One region of the Mesorhizobium sp. M0292 genome, then DNA from elsewhere that is predicted to be linked to it. Evidence: predicted binding sites of a transcription regulator. Region 1 holds the regulator's gene; the other holds the start of a gene.
The links. Region 1 encodes PhoB, which activates phosphate uptake and scavenging genes when phosphate is short. Its sites were predicted from a motif close to TGTCATNNANCTGTCAT; they were not measured.

Region 2: a site for PhoB is predicted at 2,046-2,062, ahead of ugpB (sn-glycerol-3-phosphate ABC transporter substrate-binding protein UgpB). Genes of this name have one in related genera too.

What each region holds. Positions count from the first base shown of each region.
Region 1 covers NZ_JAMYSB010000010.1:893-5,187, reverse strand. The annotation lists gene pstA (phosphate ABC transporter permease PstA) at 1-169, shown strand, start outside; gene pstB (phosphate ABC transporter ATP-binding protein PstB) at 187-1,011, shown strand; gene phoU (phosphate signaling complex protein PhoU) at 1,054-1,758, shown strand; gene phoB (phosphate regulon transcriptional regulator PhoB) at 1,775-2,464, shown strand; gene NKI96_RS16855 (ROK family protein) at 2,495-3,730, opposite strand; gene xylF (D-xylose ABC transporter substrate-binding protein) at 3,998-4,295, shown strand, end outside.
Region 2 covers NZ_JAMYSB010000023.1:29,727-34,021, forward strand. The annotation lists gene NKI96_RS26320 (bifunctional diguanylate cyclase/phosphodiesterase) at 1-1,646, opposite strand, end outside; gene NKI96_RS26325 (hypothetical protein) at 1,793-1,939, opposite strand; gene ugpB (sn-glycerol-3-phosphate ABC transporter substrate-binding protein UgpB) at 2,125-3,435, shown strand; gene ugpA (sn-glycerol-3-phosphate ABC transporter permease UgpA) at 3,506-4,295, shown strand, end outside.

The DNA.
Region 1 (4,295 bases):
TTTCGATCCGGCGACCGCGCTGCCGGTGCAGATCTATATGTGGGCAAACGAGGCTGAGCGCGCTTTTGTCGAGCGCATGTCCGGCGCCATCATCATCCTGCTCGTCTTCCTCATGGCCATGAACATCACCGCGATCGTGCTCCGGCGCCGGTTCGAGCGGCGCTGGTAGAAAAAAGGCAATTTGGTATGAACATCATGACCGAACAGTCCCTTGAGAATGCAGTGGGCGACAAAATGAACGCCAAGTCGAACGAAGTCATCAAGATGCGCGGCGACAAGGTCGGCGTCTTCTACGGCGAGAAGCAGGCGTTGTTCGACGTCAATCTCGACGTCCGACAGAACCAGGTGACGGCGCTGATCGGCCCGTCCGGCTGCGGCAAGTCGACCTTCCTGCGCTGCCTCAACCGCATGAACGACACCATCGATTCGGCGCGGGTGACCGGCAAGATCACGCTCGATGAAGACGACATCTACGACAAGAACATCGATGTCGTCGAACTGCGCGCCCGCGTCGGCATGGTGTTCCAGAAACCCAACCCGTTCCCGAAGTCGATCTACGAGAACGTCGCCTACGGCCCGCGCATCCATGGGCTGGCCAAGCGCAAGTCCGACATGGACCAGATCGTCGAGCAGAGCCTTAAGAAGGCTGCGATCTGGAACGAGGTCAAGGACCGCCTGCAGGAGCCCGGCACCGGCCTGTCCGGCGGCCAGCAGCAGCGCCTGTGCATCGCGCGCGCCATCGCCGTGTCGCCGGAGGTGATCCTGATGGACGAGCCCTGCTCGGCGCTCGATCCGATCGCCACCGCCCGTGTCGAGGAGCTGATCGACGAACTGCGCCAGAACTACACGATCGTCATCGTCACCCACTCGATGCAGCAGGCGGCGCGCGTGTCGCAGCGTACAGCGATGTTCCATCTCGGCTATCTCGTCGAGGAGGGCGCCACCGACAAGATGTTCACCAACCCCGACGACAAGCGCACCCAAGACTACATTACCGGCCGCTTCGGCTGAGCCGTCCGGCGGGGTGAATTTTCAGGCACGAGGACCAAGATCATGGGTGAACATACCGTCGCCTCCTTCGATGAAGAGCTCGGGCAGATCAGCAAGCTGATCCGCGACATGGGCGATCTGGCCGGCTCGATGGTCAGCGGCTCGACCAGGGCGCTGCTCAATTCGGACAATGCGCTGGCACAGCGTGTCGTTTCCGACGACGCCATCATGGATGCGCGCCAGCGCGAACTGGACGACCGCGCCATCACGCTGATCGCCAAGCGCCAGCCGATGGCCAACGATCTGCGCGCCGTGGTCGGCTCGATCCGCATGGCCGGCGACCTCGAGCGCATCGGCGATCTCGCCAAGAACATCGCCAAACGCGTCGGCACCGTGGGCTTGAGCGTCACGCCGCGCGACCTCTCGCACTCCATCGATGCCATGGCGCAACTGGTGCTGATCCAGGTGCAAGGCGTCGTCGAGGAATATGCCGCCACCGATGCGGCAGCGCTTGCAAAACTCAGGAATGACGACGAGCGCATCGACGTCAAATACACGTCCGTGTTTCGTGAGCTCTTGACCTACATGATGGAAGACCCTCGCAACATCACCGCCTGCACGCATCTCTTGTTCTGCGCCAAGAATCTTGAGCGCATCGGCGATCATGTCACCAACATCGCCGAAAATGCGTATTATGTGCTGACCGGCCAGCAATTGCCCGCCAATCGTCCGAAGCAGGACGAGACGGCGATGGCCACGCCGGCCTGATGAGGGTGAACTGCCTATGATCGCGCCACGCATCATGGTCGTGGAGGACGAGGAGCCGCTAGGCGTGCTCCTCCGCTACAACCTCGAATCCGAAGGCTATCAAGTCGAGGTGGTGACACGCGGCGACGAGGCCGAGATCCGCCTGCAGGAAAACGTGCCCGATCTCCTGGTGCTCGACTGGATGGTGCCCGCTGTTTCCGGCATCGAGCTCTGCCGGCGGCTTAGAGTGCGGCCCGAAACCGAGCGGCTGCCGATCATCATGCTGACCGCGCGCGGTGAGGAAAGCGATCGCGTGCGCGGCCTGTCCACCGGCGCCGACGACTATCTGGTCAAGCCATTCTCGACGCCGGAGTTCATGGCGCGCGTGAAGGCGCTGCTGCGCCGGGCCAAGCCGGAAGTGCTGTCCAGCGTGCTCAAGGTCGGCGACATCGTGCTCGACCGCGAGTCGCACCGTGTCTACCGCAAGAAGAGCGAGATCAGGCTCGGACCGACCGAGTTCCGGCTGCTCGAATTCATGATGCGCCATCCCGGCCGCGTGTTCTCGCGCAGCCAACTGCTCGACAATGTCTGGGGCGAGACGATCTATATAGACGAGCGAACCGTCGACGTGCATGTCGGGCGGCTGCGCAAGGCCGTCAACAACGGCCGCATGCCGGATGTCATCCGTACCATTCGCGGCGCCGGCTACGCGATCAGGGAAGACTAGGATCCTGCGCGTCGCGCCGTTGCCGGCCATTCACGCGACATGCTTGCCGGATTTGGGCTGAATACCCGGCGCAAAAATCTCCTGGTCGACGAAGCCGAGCGCGCGCGTGGCACAGCCTTCGCGGATCAGCGGCAGCTCGTTGGGCTCGGTGTCGAAGGAGATCGACTTCGAGTGCTGGCCGCCGGCGGTCTGGGCGATCGCTTCGCGCAATGCCGGTTCGATCAGGTCGAACGCGGCGGCGCTGACGCCGACCATGGCGACGGGGGCCGGGTCGATCAGCGCAAACAGGCTGCCGAGGCCGAAGCCGAGCGCCTCACCGGCCCTGCGATAGGCTTCGCGCTCCGGTCCGTCCGTCTCTCGCGCACGAGCGGCCAGCGCCCGCATATCAGCGTCGCCGATATCGACCGGCTCGGCATCCTCGCCCATCATTTTGGCGCTGCGCCAGATGGCGTAGTTTCCGGCATAGGCTTCCACGCAGCCGCGCCGCCCGCAGCGGCAGAGCGCGCCGCCCGGACGGTGGATCATGTGGCCGAACTCGCCGCCCGAGGAATGGGTGCCGGTGAACAGTTCGCCTTTCAGCACCAGCCCCATGCCGATGCCGTGCGACAAGAGGATCGCGATGAAATTGTCGCGGTAGCGCTCGGGCTGGCGCCATTGCAGGGCCACCGCCATCATATTGCAGTCGTTCTCCATGGTGGCAGGAATGCCGAATTCCGCTTCCAACATGTCGGCGAAGGCAATGTCGGTCAGTGGCGTGATTGGCGACCACAGCATGGCCCGCGCCTGCGAATCGGTGATGCCCTGGATGCCCATGGCAATGCGGGCGATGCTCTGGACATCGAGGTCCGGGTCCGCGAGACGCCGCCCGACGATTGCTACGCATTCGCCGATCAGCTCGTCGCGCGGCATGGTCAGCGTGTCGAGCCGGCGCTGTTCTTCCGCGACCACCTGGCCGGCATAGTCGATGACGGTGACGGAGAGGAAGTTCAGCGACAGCACCACGGTCATGACCGCCGCCGCTTCCGGGTTGAGGCCAAGGCCGACCTGCGGCCGGCCGCGTTTCAGCGAGCCGGTCTCGCCAGGCTTGCCTTCAATCAGGATGCCTTCTTGAATTAGATCAGACGAGATTGCCGATATCGTCGAATGGCTGAGGCCGGTGGTCGCCGCAATCTCGGTCCGCGACGGCTGGCCGGCCCGGCGCACGGCCGAAATCACCATCGCACGGTTGCGACGGCGCAGATCGTCGTGGCGGATCCCAACCGACATTTGTTTTCCTCCCGGCCTCCTCGCGCCTCATGATAGTGAAGGCGTTCGACGGCACCAGCCAAATATTGGCAGACGCCGGCAGCCCTGTCATTGTTTATTGCGGAGCTCGAAAAAATTCGGCAACGCCATCAGAATCCATCAGAATCGATGTTGACAGTGCCTTATCATTGAACCAGTATTTTTTCGAGGCTCGAAAAAATGGAGCCTCTGTGTGCCGGCCCTCGGGCCAGTTTTGTCGCGCCGCGCGCGGCGCAGGGAGGGTTTATCATGAACAGATTTGCAGCCGCCATGCTGGCGGGCGCCGCCATGTCGCTGACGCTGGTCTCGGTCGCGCAGGCGAAGGACAAGGTCATCGGCGTCTCCTGGTCGAACTTCCAGGAAGAGCGCTGGAAGACGGACGAGGCGGCGATGAAGACGGCGATCGAAGCCGCCGGCGACAAGTACATTTCCGCCGACGCGCAGTCCAATCCCGGCAAGCAGCTGACCGACGTCGAAAGCCTGATCTCACAAGGCGCCAACGCGCTGATCGTCCTGGCGCAGGACGCGTCGGCCATCGGCCCGGCGG
Region 2 (4,295 bases), on a different contig from region 1:
GCCATGGCCTGGCGCAGTTCGTGCTCCATCACGCGCCGGTCTCGCGCCTCGGCGCCCATCGAGGCCTCGAAGTAACGGTAGGTGTCCTTGCCCTCGGCCTTGGCGCGGTAGAGCGCGGTGTCGGCGTGGCTGACCAGGAGTGTCGGCTCATCGGCGTCGAGCGGATAAAGTGCAATGCCGATGCTGGCCGACACCAGCCCGCCACCGACCGACAGCCGGTTTTCCTCGCGCATGGCCGCCAGCACCGCCTCGGCGATGCGGCCGGCCGCCTGCGGATCGGGAAGGTTCGGAGCGATGATGGCGAACTCGTCGCCGCCGAGACGCGCCAGCATCTGTCCGTGGCGGAGCACGGCGGAGGCGCACAGCGCCACCTTCTGCAGCATGGCATCGCCGGCGCCATGCCCGAACAGGTCGTTCACTTCCTTGAAGCGGTCGAGGTCGAGCAGCAGCAGCGCAAGATGCCCACCCTTGCCGCCGCGGTCCATTGCGGCAATTTCGGCCTCGAGCCGGCCGGAGAAACTGCGGCGGTTGGGGAGCCCGGTCAGCGGGTCGAAATGGGCGAGGCGCAGGATCTCCTGCTCGGCCTTCCTGCGTTCGCGGATGTCGCGCACGGCGACCACGCTGTGCCGCTTGCCGCAATAATCGATGCTCCTGGCGATAAGTTCGACGGGGATGGTGGCGCCGTCATGGGCTCTGAGTTCGGCTTCCTGTGCCTGTCCGCTGCAGTCGGACATGCCGGCCGCGGTGCGTTCGCCGAAGAGGTCGCCAAGCAGCATCGCGTTCAGCACTTCCGGCGCAATGCCGGTTAGCGCGGCGATGCTGTCATTGGCGCTGACGATGCGGGCGCCGTCGCAGACGATCAGCCCCTCGACGGCGGCGTTGGCGAGGCCGTGCATGCGCTCGGCCTCGAGCTTGTGACGCCGGAAGCGAAGGTCGATCCACAATGCTGCGGCTGAAAGCACCAGGATAGCCATGCTGACTGCAGCGGCGGCGAAGGCCTGCGACACCGGTTCGACCGTGAACTGCGATATCTCGATGGAGGAGTCCGGGAAGATCGACACCGCGCCCATGGCGATGAAGTGCAGGCTGCAGATCGCCAGCGTCAACAGGATGGCGGCGGCGATTGTGGCCTGCATGGACGGCCGTCGCAACACGACCAGCAGCGCCAGCGCGGCGAGGGTCACGCCTGCCAGCACCGAGACGCCGACCAGCAGCGGGTTCCAGACGATGCGCCCTTCGACCTCGAAAGCGGCCATGCCGATATAGTGCATGGCGGCGATACCAGCGCCGAGGACCGCGCCGCCGACCAGAGGGTAGTCGATGCCCCGGCGCAAGGTGGCGATCCACATGCCCGCAGCGGTCAGGGCGACGGAACCGGCGAGCGAAAGCGCCGACATTTCCGTATTGTAGGCGTTGGGGATTCCGGGAGAAAAGGCAAGCATTGCGATGAAGTGCGTCGCCCAGATACCGAAGCCGGTGGAAGTGGCTGCTATCATCAGCCAGGTATAGCGGTTGCGCTCGCTCGAGCGGTCGACATGGCGAAGCAGGTTGACCGCCGAGAAGGAAGAAATACCGCAAATGAGCGCTGCCAGTGCGACCAGTCTCAGATCGTGCTCATGCACGATACAATTATAGACCGTCAGCATCTCGCCCACCTGCTCTCCCACAGCAATCAAGCCGTCCACTTGATTAGTATGCCACGCTTGACGAAGAATCGGTTATGCGAACTACAACTACAGCGGGTTTTTCGGGTTGTACGTTGCGGCGATCCTGTCTCATTCCAGACGCACGGTTACAGCAGCGCCTGGCGCGATGCCGCTCGGCCGATCTCGATCTGGCCGAGCGCCGGTTTGGCGGCCTCACGGTGCAGGTGCGTGGCGCTGTCACGCGGGCCCTTCACGCATCGCTGGGCGGTCGGCGATCCTTGCAGGCCCACCATGCCCCATTCTATCGCTGAGCCGGCTTGGCATTTCTCTCTGTCCTCGTTGCAAGGCGAGGGGGCGCGAAGTTAGCCGGGTATGAAATTCACGAAACAGCAACAAATCCGTTGTCCGATTGTCATCAGCGACACATATTGCCTTTGCGGGAGTGCCCCTTTCGCCAATGACAAACGGGAGATGAAACATGAAGTTGTTCGGCTTTGCGGCCGGTGTTGCCGCCACCTTGACCCTGCTTTCCACCACCTCCGCCTTCGCCGCCACCCAGATCAGTTGGTGGCATGCAATGACCGGCGCCAATGCCGAGGTGGTCGACAAGATCGCCAAGGATTTCAATGCCAGCCAGAGCGACTATGAAATTCTCCCTGTTTTCAAGGGCACCTATCCCGAAACGCTGAATGCCGGCATCGCTGCCTTTCGTGCGGGGCAAGCGCCCGATATCATCCAGGTGTTCGACGTGGGTACCGGCGTCATGATGGCCGCCGAAGGTGCGATCAAGCCGGTGGCCGATGTGCTGACCAGCGCCGGCGTGACCTTCGACAAGAGCCAGTATTTGCCCGGCATCGTCGGCTACTATTCGAAGCCGGACGGGACCATGCTGTCCTTCCCCTATAATTCCTCGTCGCCCATCCTCTACTACAACAAGGATATTTTCCAGAAGGCCGGGCTTGATGTGAACAACCCGCCAAAGACCTGGAACGAGGTGTGGGAAGCCGCCAAGAAGATCAAGGCGAGCGGCGCCGCTTCCTGCGGCTATACCTCGACGTGGTTGACCTGGATCCACCTTGAGGCCTTCGCGGCCTGGAACGACGTTTCCTATGGCACCAACCAGAACGGACTTGCCGGAACCGACGTCGAGCTCAAGATCAATGCGCCGATCTTCGTCAATCATTTCCAGGCGCTCGCCGACCTGGCCAAGGACGGCACCTTCAAATATGGCGGCCGTACATCCGAAGCCAAGCAGATCTTTCTTGCCGGAGAATGCGGCATCTTCACCGAATCGTCGGGGGGTCTCGGTGACATCGTCAAGTCGGGCATGAACTACGGCATCGGCCAGCTTCCCTATGATAGTGACGCCAAGGGCGCGCCCCAGAACACCACGCCGGGCGGCGCCAGCCTGTGGGTGTTCGGCAACAAATCGGACGAGGAATACAAGGGCGTCGCGGCGTTCTTCTCCTACCTGTCCAAGACCGAAGTGCAGGAGTATCTGCATCAGAAGTCGGGTTATCTGCCGGTGACGCTCGCTGCCTATGAGGCGACCAAGAAGTCCGGCTTCTATGACAAGAACCCGGGCCGTGAGACGCCGATCCTGCAGATGCTGGGCAAGGCGCCGACCGAAAACTCGAAGGGCGTGCGCCTCGTCAACCTGCCGCAGGTGCGCGACATCGAGAATGAGGAGTTCGAGAAGATGCTGGCCGGCCAGCAGACTGCGCAGCAGGCGCTCGACAACGCGGTCGCACGCGGCAACAAGGCGATTCAGGAAGCGATCGGAAACTGAAGCGATTGTCAGTTGAACGTCGTCCACGCGGACCCGCGTGGACGATTTCCTGAATAGCGAGGAAATCACCCTGTCTCCACGCGTCGTCTTTCCCAACAAGACCCTGCCTTACCTGCTGGTGGCGCCGCAACTCGCCATTACGCTGATCTTTTTCTACTGGCCGACCGGGCAGGCGCTCTACCAGTCGATGCTTAGGGAAGACCCGTTCGGGCTGAAGAGCAAGTTCGTCGGGCTCGCCAATTTTCGCAAGGTGCTGGCCGACCCGGCCTACCTCAACTCGATCAAAGTTACGCTGGTGTTCTCTCTGGCGACCGCGATGGTCGCCATGGGTGTGGCCCTGTTGCTTGCCGTCATGGCCGAGAAGGTGGTGCGCGGCAAAGGCCTTTATCGCACGCTGCTGATCTGGCCGTATGCGGTGGCGCCGGCGATTGCCGGCATGTTGTGGCTGTTTCTGTTCAACCCCTCGATCGGTTCGCTGGCCTACGCCTTGAGAGGTCTCGGCATCGCCTGGGATCCCTTGCTTAACGGAAACCAAGCCATGATCCTGCTGGTATCTGCGGCTGCCTGGAAGCAGATCAGCTACAATTTCCTGTTCTTCGTCGCCGGGCTGCAGGCGGTGCCGAAGACGTTGATAGAGGCGGCGGCCATGGACGGCGCCGGGGAGACGAAGCGCTTCTGGACCATCGTCTTCCCGCTGCTCGCACCGACGACCTTCTTCCTGCTGGTCGTCAACACTGTCTATGCGCTGTTCGACACTTTCGGTATCGTTCATGCCGTCACCGGCGGCGGGCCAGGCAAGGCCACCGAGACGCTGGTCTACAAGGTCTACAATGACGGTTTCGTCAATTTGATCCTCGGCG